Regions from separate parts of the Photobacterium sp. 53610 genome, predicted to be linked through region 3. Evidence: predicted binding sites of a transcription regulator. Region 3 holds the regulator's gene; each other region holds the start of a gene.
The links. The regulator CRP, encoded in region 3, controls carbon source genes, mostly activating them, when cyclic AMP is high. The targets are predictions, from matches to a motif close to TGTGANNNNNNTCACA.
Positions count from the first base shown of each region.

Region 1 (3,284 bases), on a different contig from region 3:
TCTTCTTTTCGTTGTATGACTTACAAAATCAAATAAGTCTCTTGCCAGAAATTAACCCAGACGTGACTCTAACTCATCTGATTAATCACAATACAAAAAAGCCGCCTAAACGGCGGCTTTTGCAATATCTGTGCGGTAAGAACCGTTCTTAGAACAGAACTTCCATACCAGCGACATAACCCAGGTCGTATTCAGTGTTGTCACCGTCAGCCCAACCCAGCTCAGCATACAGTTTTACGTTGCTGTGCAGCTGGTGAGTTACGTTTGCATAAACGTTGTCAGTCGCTTCGCCACCATCAATATCGCTCAGGTTGTAACCCAGAGCGAAAGTGTTCTTACCCATAGTGTAAGAACCCGCCAGTGAAATAAAATCGACATCCAGAGTCGTTACACCTGCAGAGTTCTCAACTTCTCCATGGCCGTATGAAGCAGCAAGAGAGATAGCCTGAATAACGTACTCAGCTTCTAAGTTATAACCGGTAATGTCTTCACCAGGAGCATTAACGTCTTCTGACGTGTAGTAATAACCACGAACGTCAAGACCGGCAAAACGTGCACCCAGACGTGCGTCAGTGATGCCGCCGTTGTCGTCTGCATTGATGTCGTGAGAAGCGCCAGCGTAGAACATACCATTGTCGTAAACATACTTCACAACTTCGCTGCCACGAGTAGCATCAAAGCCCAGAGCTTGAGTACCCAGCTCGTAGTCTTTACTGATACCTGCATCATCAGAGATCAGGTATTGACGACCAAACGTCAGCGTACCAAAGTCTTTACCTTGGAAACCAACGTACAGCTCATCATTGAAGAAATCTCCAGGCTTACCATTGTTATCTGAGTTATGCAGATCCAGGTTAAAACCTGCAACCACATTCAGGTTGTTGTTGACTGGAATAGTGGTATTCAGCGAGATGTCACCATCATCCAGACGAATGGTAGGGTCTTCATCACCATTTTTTGGTACGATGTCTTGGAACAGCTGAACTTCCGCAGAACCTGACAAGTCGACAATAACGCCGTCTTTGTCAAGCAGGTTGATAGAAGCGTTTGCTGAGCCTGCAGCTACTAGTACAGATAGTGCAATAAGCGTTTTTTTCATGATATCCACTGCCTTTTCTTATGGATGGAATTCCTATTTCCAGAATCCCTATTGCTTTTCTTATTTCCCTTCCCGGCAGGTCACACAAAGCTCAATAAATCAGAGCAAAACTGACCATGCCAAGATGGCGTAACTTGCGGAACTCATCCTGACAGAGAATGAATCGCGATGTCAAATTCTCACACTGTAACAACAAATTTCTTATACTCCATTTATTTTCAATAACTTAAGATCATTAAAGGGCAAAAAATTAACAAAGAATCAAGTATCTCCCACTATTTGCATGTTTCTTAATAGCAATAAAAAACAGCATTTTAATCCCACAAAACCCAGAACCAACAACACAATTCAGAATAAAAAGCCATTAAAAACCACAAATGACAGTCAAATCAATCAATTCACCTGTAACACACCCTTGGTTAAACTGGGGTTCAATCTTATTTCGTGAGGGAAATCTCATTTCATATCAAAAATCCCCTACAAACAACCGGGCATCCCTACAGCAGAGCTTCATGTTATAATGCCCGCCCCTGCCAACATTAAGTTTCAGTCATGTTACACAACCAGATCAAAACTGATATTAAACAGTGCTATGCCAACCTGAGTGCACAATTGGATCACTTTATTCCCCGTCGTGCACAGAATTATCTGGTCGCTGAAATTGCCAAAACACTGGCAGGTGAGTATCACGCCAAAAACAGAATGCTGGTTGCTGAAGCCGGAACCGGCATCGGGAAATCTCTGTCTTATTTGCTTGGATGTATTCCTTATGCACTCTTTAACAATAAGAAGGTACTCATCGCCACAGCAACAGTCGCGCTTCAGGAGCAATTGATTCATAAGGATCTGCCGCTCTTTGCGCAAATTTTTCCCAAAGAATTTAGTTTTATCCTGGCCAAGGGACGTCAACGGTACTGCTGCAGCCACAAGCTGGAAGCCAGTTGTTCAGGACAAGATGACGGTCAGCTGGCGCTATGGCAGGAAAAACCCAAAAAATCAGACCTCAGCCTGCTGAAACGAATGCTGACAGCCTGGCAGCAAAATAAATGGGATGGTGACCGGGACAGCTGGCCAACGGTCATTCCTGACCGTGTCTGGCAGCAAATTGTGTCCGATAAACACAGTTGCCATTCAGGCATGGCCAAACACCGCCACTGTCCTTTTGCAAAGGCGCGGGAGCACCTGGATAAAGCCGATGTTGTGATCGCCAACCATGCGTTATTGATGGCTGATCTGGAGCTGGGTGGCGGCATCATTCTGCCAGAACCCGAGCAGACGATTTATGCCATCGATGAGGCACACAATCTGCCGCAGGTCGCCAGAGACTTTTCTGCTGCTGCCGCCAGCCTGAAGGGTGCCAGCAACTGGCTTGAAAAACTCAATCAGTCGGTCAGTAAACTGGCGGAACTCGCCGACCGGCAAAAGTCCGGACGCTTCCAGACCACGTTGCAAGAGTCGATCCAGCACCTTGTTCCCACACTGAGACAACTGTCCGGCCAGGTCGACCCAGCTGTTTTCAGCAAAGATGGCAGTTACCGTTTTCCCCATGGAGAGCTGCCTGCATGGCTGGCAGAAGAAGCTCAGGGATGCCGGGATGCCAGCAAGAAAGCGCGGCAGTCACTGGCGAAAATTCACGAGATGATCACCGAACGCCTCAAAGATGACGATGTACCGGCACGATCTGCTGAACCGGCACTCTCCGAATCAGGCTTTTACCTGCAACGTCTGGAAAATCTGGAAAAAGTCTGGACCCTGATGGCCCAGCCGGACAAAGATAAAGGCGCCCCTTTAGCCCGCTGGCTTGAAAAAAGCCCGGAACAGGAAGGTGATTATATTGTGCAGGTTTCGCCCCTGGAGATTGGCTACCGGTTAGATCAGTTGCTCTGGAGCCGTGCCGCGGGCGCAATTCTGGTGTCAGCAACCCTGCGTGCGCTCAACCAGTTCAGTTACTTCTGCCGCCAGGCCGGAATTCAGGAAAATGAGGGCGCACGCTTTCTGGCTCTGGCTTCGCCGTTCGATTATCAGAACAACGGACGCTTAGTCATTCCGCAAATGAAGTATGAACCTCAGGCGGATCAGTTCACGGATTTACTGATTGAAACCCTTCCGGAATATCTGGAAGGCGAAACCGCCAGCCTGGTGCTGTTTGCCTCATACTGGCAAATGAACAAAGTCGCAGAGGCCA
Region 1 covers NZ_JAXOFS010000004.1:93,246-96,529, forward strand. The annotation lists gene SPK40_RS12560 (porin) at 149-1,099, opposite strand; gene dinG (ATP-dependent DNA helicase DinG) at 1,652-3,284, shown strand, end outside.
Region 1: dinG (ATP-dependent DNA helicase DinG) is a predicted target of CRP. The motif match lies at 1,543-1,558, and genes of this name have one in related genera.

Region 2 (3,284 bases), on a different contig from region 3:
CTGCTGGGCTACGCCATGCCACAGCAGGCCGGACTCTATCAGGGGATGCTGGCCTATGATGAAGTGCAGGGGATGGAGGCCGAGCTGGCTGGCCAGCTCAGCGTTTTTGTCGAACAACTGATTCATTATCGCAAGGTGCTGAATCAGCCTCATTCAGCCAGCGGTTGGTTTGCGGTGCTGAACCAGTTGCTGGACGATTTCTTTGTCGTGGATACGGAAGGAGAGCTGGTCCTTCGCCTGATCCGCGAGAAATTACAACAGCTGGAACAGCAGCTGAAAGATGCCGGTTACGGCGACCGGCTGACTCCGGCCATCATGCGTGACTACCTCAATGACAAGCTGGGTGGCGAACGGATCAGTCAGCGCTTTCTGGCCGGACAGATCAACTTCTGTACCCTGATGCCGATGCGTTCTATTCCGTTTCAGGTGGTCTGTCTGCTGGGAATGAACGACGGCGTCTACCCGCGTACCATTGCGCCGGAAGGTTTTGATCTCATGGTCGGCCGCCAGCGCGCCGGTGATCGCTCCCGCCGTGACGACGACAGATACCTGTTCCTTGAGGCTATGCTCTCGGCCCAGCAGCAGCTCTATATCAGTTATGTCGGCCGGTCGATTCAGGACAACAGCGAGCAAATGCCGTCAGTGCTGCTGAGTGAATTGCTGGAATATTGTCAGCAGGGATTCTGTCTGACCGGGGATGAAAGTCTGCCGCCAGACGATTCAGCCGCCCGGCTGCTTCAGCAATTGGTCCGCCACCACCCGCTGACGCCTTTCAGTCCGCAGGCATTTCTGGGAGCAACGCCGAGCTATGCAGCGGAGTGGCTTTCTGCGGCCCGCCGGGAACCGGTGATTCAGGACGAATTCCTGGACCAGCCGCTGGCTCCGGTCGCACTGGAGGCGCTGTCGGAATCGAACGGTACGTATGCGGTGATGGAGCTGGCGGAGCTACAGCGTTTCTGGCGTCTGCCGGCACAGTATTTTTTCAATCGTCGGCTGAAGGTGTACTTCAATGCAGCCGAAGGCGCTATGGCGGATGATGAGCCGTTTGCGCTGGATGGTTTACAGAGTTACCGGCTGCGCGAAAATCTGCTGATGACCCTGCTGGAAGCAAAAGAGCAGTCGAAAGATCAGTCCGAGGCCCTGGCGCAGTTTCAGGCCCGGCAGCAGGCTGCGGGCAGTCTGCCGATTGGAGCATTCGGAGAACTGACGCTGGCGCAGGAAACACAGCAGATCCTGCCGCTGGCTGAGCAGATCTCAGCCTTGCTGGCCACCCGGACGGAAGACCCGGAAATCGACCTGCCGCTTGAAACTGCTGTCGGTGGCATTCGCTTACAGGGATGGTTACGTCACCGCACCGCAGAAGGTCTGGTGCATTTCCGGCCGGGTAAGATCCGGGCTCAGGATATGCTTCAGGCCTGGATGGAACATCTGGCACTGGCCGCTCAGGAAACTCAGGCTGCGACTCATCTGCTGGGCATTGATACCCATCTCCGGCTGAAACCGGTTGATGCAGAGTATGCCCGAGATCAACTGACCGCGTTGATCGACGGTTATCTGGCCGGGCAGTCGGATCCGCTGCCTTATTTCCCGCGCACGGTCTTGTCGGGGCTGGAAGCGCTTCAGGATAAAAGCGGCAACTGGCTGACGGATGAGGACACTCTGTTGAAAGCGCAGACCAAAATGGCTGCGGTTTTTCAGGACAGCTATTTGCTCCGCGGAGAAGGCAGCAATGTCTACATCGCCCGTGTCTGGCCGCAATGGCAGGATGATCTGGCGGCGGATGTCATGGCTTGGGGAGAGCGTGTGCTCAAGCCTGTGTTAATGCACCTGGAAGCGGTTGATTGAAGCTGGTGAGCGAGGTGGCCGCCGGCAAAATCATTATGAGTGTAGGGTGTTCACCGGTCGGCCACAAGGTCCAGAGGTAGACCAAATTTCGTGGCTGCGATACTACAGAAAGCCAGTGGTTGAAAATGTGAAACACCTCCCATAGTGATAGAAACATCAGAATGAAATAGGGTAAAAAGTGTTGAACCCGTGAGTGATCACAAAAGCACATGTAAAAAAGAAAGTTTTCCATTTTTTATGCTGCCTGAAACAGAATTCTGGTGTCACGGAGTTTGGGTGCCGTGTCAGCATGCGGGCAAATAATTTTTCAAAGACCAGGTTGATGAGATGACAGCGACCACAGCAACGGATAAACCAGCAATCATGCCACAGCCGCTGGAGGCAATGACGTTTCCCCTGCATGGGACCCGGCTGATTGAAGCTTCGGCGGGCACGGGAAAAACCTTCACCATTGCCAGCCTGTATCTGCGTCTGCTGTTAGGACATGGTGAAGCGGGCGCGGCATTTCCGCATCCGCTGACCGTGGATCAGATTCTGGTGGTGACCTTTACTGAAGCGGCAACAGCTGAGCTGAGAGACAGGATCCGCCGACGGATTCACGATGCCCGGATCGCTTTCAGCCGCGGCTCCAGCGAGGATCCGATTCTGGCGGGGCTGTTGTCGGATCTGCCGGATCATGCCCGATCGGCCACCTTACTCTTGCAGGCCGAGAGACAGATGGATGAAGCTGCGATTTTCACCATCCACGGTTTTTGTCAGCGTATGCTGACCCAGAATGCCTTTGAATCCGGTAGCTTGTTCACCAATGAATTCATTACGGAAGAAAGTCAGCTCAGGGCACAGGTCGCAGCCGATTACTGGCGCCGTTATTTCTATCCGCTGTCCCGTGAACTGGCGAATGAAATTCGTCGGTGCTGGCCCGCCCCGGAAACACTGCTGCAAGCGATCAATCCCTTTTTGTCCGGTGCACCGGTCGTGCTGAAAGCGCCGCCGTTATCCGGCGATCTGGCGCAGTTACACCAGCAGAATCTGGAACGGATAGAAGTCGTCAAGCAGGGCTGGTGTGCGCATGTGGCTGATTTTTTTGCGTTGATCAGCGATTCCGGGGTGAATAAGCGCAGTTATACCAAAACCAGTCTGCCAAAGGCGCTGGAAGAAGTCGGCCAATGGGCTGCGCAGCCGACCACAGATTACAGTCTGCCCAAGGCCCTGGAAAAATTTGATCAGGCAGTGCTGGCAGAGAAAACGGCCAAGGGCACCGTGCCGGAGCATCCGGTTTTTGTTGCGATTCAGGATTTGCTGGCGAACCCGCCCAGTGTACGGGAGCCGATTCTGGCGCACGCGATCCGGGCATGCCGGGAACTACTGACTGAGACAAAACAGCGCAAAGGCTGGCTGTCTTTTGATGATTTGCTGACGCAACTGGCAGCCGCGCTGCA
Region 2 covers NZ_JAXOFS010000015.1:72,006-75,289, reverse strand. The annotation lists gene recC (exodeoxyribonuclease V subunit gamma) at 1-1,845, shown strand, start outside; gene recB (exodeoxyribonuclease V subunit beta) at 2,173-3,284, shown strand, end outside.
Region 2: recB (exodeoxyribonuclease V subunit beta) is a predicted target of CRP. The motif match lies at 2,034-2,049, and genes of this name have one in related genera.

Region 3 (3,284 bases):
TGAGCATCCGAACCCGGCTGCACCAAAAGTCTTCATCAGTGAACTGCTGGTCGGACAGTGCTCGGCGGAGCTGCAAAATACCGTGCGTGAGCTGGTGAAGCAGATTCCTGAAGGCGCAATGAAGGATGGTGCTTTCCTGTACGGCGGCCGTTTATGGGATCTCGATTACGCGACCTATGAGAAGCTGGCCGAGGAAAGTGAGTACGCGGGTTGGGTTGCTGCCCATGGCTATGGTGCGAACCATTTCACCGTCAGCGTAAATCAGCTGGAGCAGTTTGCGGAAGTTGCAGAGGTGAACAGCCTGCTGCGCCACAACGGCTTCACCATCAATGAATCGGGTGGTGAAGTGAAAGGTAGTCCGGAAGTGCTGCTGGAGCAGTCATCAACGATGGCTGATCGGGTGGAAGTCCGCTTTACCGATGGTATCCGTTCAATTCCAGGCGGTTTCTATGAGTTTGCCAAGCGGTATCTGCAGGAGAACGGGGAACTCTACCCGGGCTTTGTGGCTGCGTCGGCTGACAAGATCTTTGAAAGTACGAATATGTAAGACAGGTATCTTTGCTCTGTCATTAAACAGCGGCCTCTGGGCCGCTGTTTTTTTATCTGGGGTGTCTGAATGCCATATCTCGTGCTGTGAGAGGGCTTGTCAGTGCTGTTGATCCAGCGGTTGCATCCAGTCATCCGATTCACTTGGGGGGCTGGTCAGACACAGGTAGGCTTCCTGCTCCAGAAGCTGCCGGGGAGACTGAAAACCTGTCATTTCAACCGAGGCAGAGAGGAAACGTCCTCTGGTTACGACAGGGCGCGGGGGAAGCTGATTGTGCTGGGCATTTGGGGCAAAACGTTCGATATCCATATCTGCACATCCACATAGTACTGATACGCCAAATGTAGCAACAGAGGGATGGAAGGCAACTGAAAAAATGTGAAGTGTCCTGAGAAAACAGCTGTAATCACAGGGTATGCCCGGCAGAAATAAAAAAAGCCGCGTTTGCGGCTTTTTATTGTACTCACATTGGCTGCATCACCGGAGAGTGATCAGCGTGTTCCGTACACAACGATGGTTTTACCGTGGGCAGAAATCAGGTTCTGCTCTTCCAGCATCTTCAGAATGCGGCCAACGGTTTCACGGGAACAGCCAACAATCTGGCCGATTTCCTGACGGGTAATTTTGATCTGCATGCCGTCCGGGTGAGTCATGGCATCCGGTTGTTTTGCCAGATTCAGCAGGGTCTGGGCAATACGGCCAGTCACGTCCAGGAATGCCAGATCACCGACTTTCTGGCTGGTGACTTGCAGACGGCGTGCCATCTGTGCGGACAGACGCATCAGGATATCCGGATTAACCTGGATCAGCTGACGGAATTTCTTAAAGGAAATCTCAGCCACTTCACATGGTGTTTTCGCACGAACCCAGGCAGTACGCTCCTGGCCTTCTTCAAACAGGCCCAGTTCACCAATGAAGTCGCCCTGGTTGAGGTAAGACAGGATCATTTCCTTACCTTCTTCATCCTTGATCAGAACGGCGACGGAACCTTTGACAATGTAGTAGAGGGTCTCTGCTTTCTCGCCAGCATGGATCAGTGTACTCTTCGACGGGTACTTATGAATGTGGCAGTGAGAAAGGAACCACTCCAAAGTTGGATCTGTTTGCGGTTTACCTGGAACCATATTACTAACTTCCTCTGCAGTGTGTTGCCCAACAACGTCATTCCTTGCATTGGGGTTGGGTAGAACAATACTATTGTTTGCCAACTAGCATATTCAGTCAACGGCTGGGCTGCAAGCGCATGTGAACATTCAGACCAAGAGTTTAACTTTTTTCGTCATGCATTGCTTGATATTGCGCGGGGATAAATGAACATTTTGGACACTTTACTGTGCACATGATCACACCGTTGTGACTTAGTGATAAAATCCGGGTTTTTGTAGTAAGGAGTAACGCATGCAATCACGTGTGAAATGGGTCGAAGATTTGACTTTTATCGGCCAGTCTAACTCGGGCCACAGTGTGGTCATGGACGGGAACGGCGGCAGTAAAGCGCCCAGCCCGATGGAACTGGTCCTGATGGCTGCCGGAGGCTGCAGCTCGGTGGACGTGGTCGATGCGCTGAAAAGTGCCGGTCAGGTGATCACCGCCTGTGAGGCACAGATTGATTCCGTGCGCCGCGAACAGGCACCGCGTTATTTCACCTCGGCCAATCTGCATTTTGTCGTCACCGGTCATCATCTCGATGACGCTCAGGTTGCCAAAGCTGTCAGCGATTCACTGGAAAAGTACTGCTCCGTGTGCCTGATGCTGGGCAAAGGCGTGACCCTGACTCATTCTTACCAGATTGTCGCGGCATAAGCCGTTGTCATCTGGGTTAATCAGGTAAGTTGTATGATTATTCCCTGGCAAGATATCGATGCTGAAACGCTGACCAACCTGATTGAACACTTTGTCCTGCGCGAGGGCACCGACTACGGTGAGCAAGAGCTGAGCCTGGCGCAGAAAGTGGACAAGGTACGCCAGCAATTGGCGGCGGGAGAGGCCGTGATTATGTATTCCGAATTGCACGAAACGGTGGATATCAAACTACGTCGCTCGCTTCGCACAGAATAAAGCTGCCATACTCAGAGGTGACAGCAGAAAACGGAAGCTGGCGCCGACGGATGCGGTCGGATGCTTGACTGCATCCATTTGCCCTGTTAATAACTGATTCCGTTTGGATAAACGACAAGGTATGTCATGTCTGCAAAACACCCAATCATTGCAGTAACAGGTTCCTCCGGAGCAGGAACGTCCACCACTTCGGAAGCTTTCCGCAAGATGTTTAATATGCTGAATATCCATGCGGCATGGCTGGAAGGGGACAGTTTTCACCGTTTTACCCGTCCGGAAATGGATGTGGAGATCCGCAAAGCCAAGGAGCAGGGGCGCCACATCAGCTATTTTGGCCCGCAGGCCAATGACTTTGCACTGCTGGAAAACTTTTTCCGTCAGTACGGCGAAGACGGCAGCGGAAAATACCGCCGTTATCTGCACACGTTTGATGAAGCCGTGCCCTATAACCAGATGCCGGGCACTTTTACGCCCTGGCAGGATCTGCCGGAAAATACCGATCTGCTGTTTTACGAAGGCCTGCACGGTGGCGTCGTGGATGGCGATGTCAATGTTGCTCAGCACGTCGACCTGCTGATTGGCATGGTCCCGATTGTGAACCTGGAATGGATTCAGAAAATCGTGCGGGATACCCGCGATCGCGGCCACTCCAGAGAAGCAGTGATGGAGTCCATCGTCC
Region 3 covers NZ_JAXOFS010000008.1:17,162-20,445, reverse strand. The annotation lists gene SPK40_RS17275 (DUF1338 domain-containing protein) at 1-547, shown strand, start outside; gene SPK40_RS17270 (hypothetical protein) at 647-856, opposite strand; gene crp (cAMP-activated global transcriptional regulator CRP) at 1,039-1,671, opposite strand; gene SPK40_RS17260 (OsmC family protein) at 1,946-2,350, shown strand; gene SPK40_RS17255 (YheU family protein) at 2,384-2,605, shown strand; gene SPK40_RS17250 (phosphoribulokinase) at 2,732-3,284, shown strand, end outside.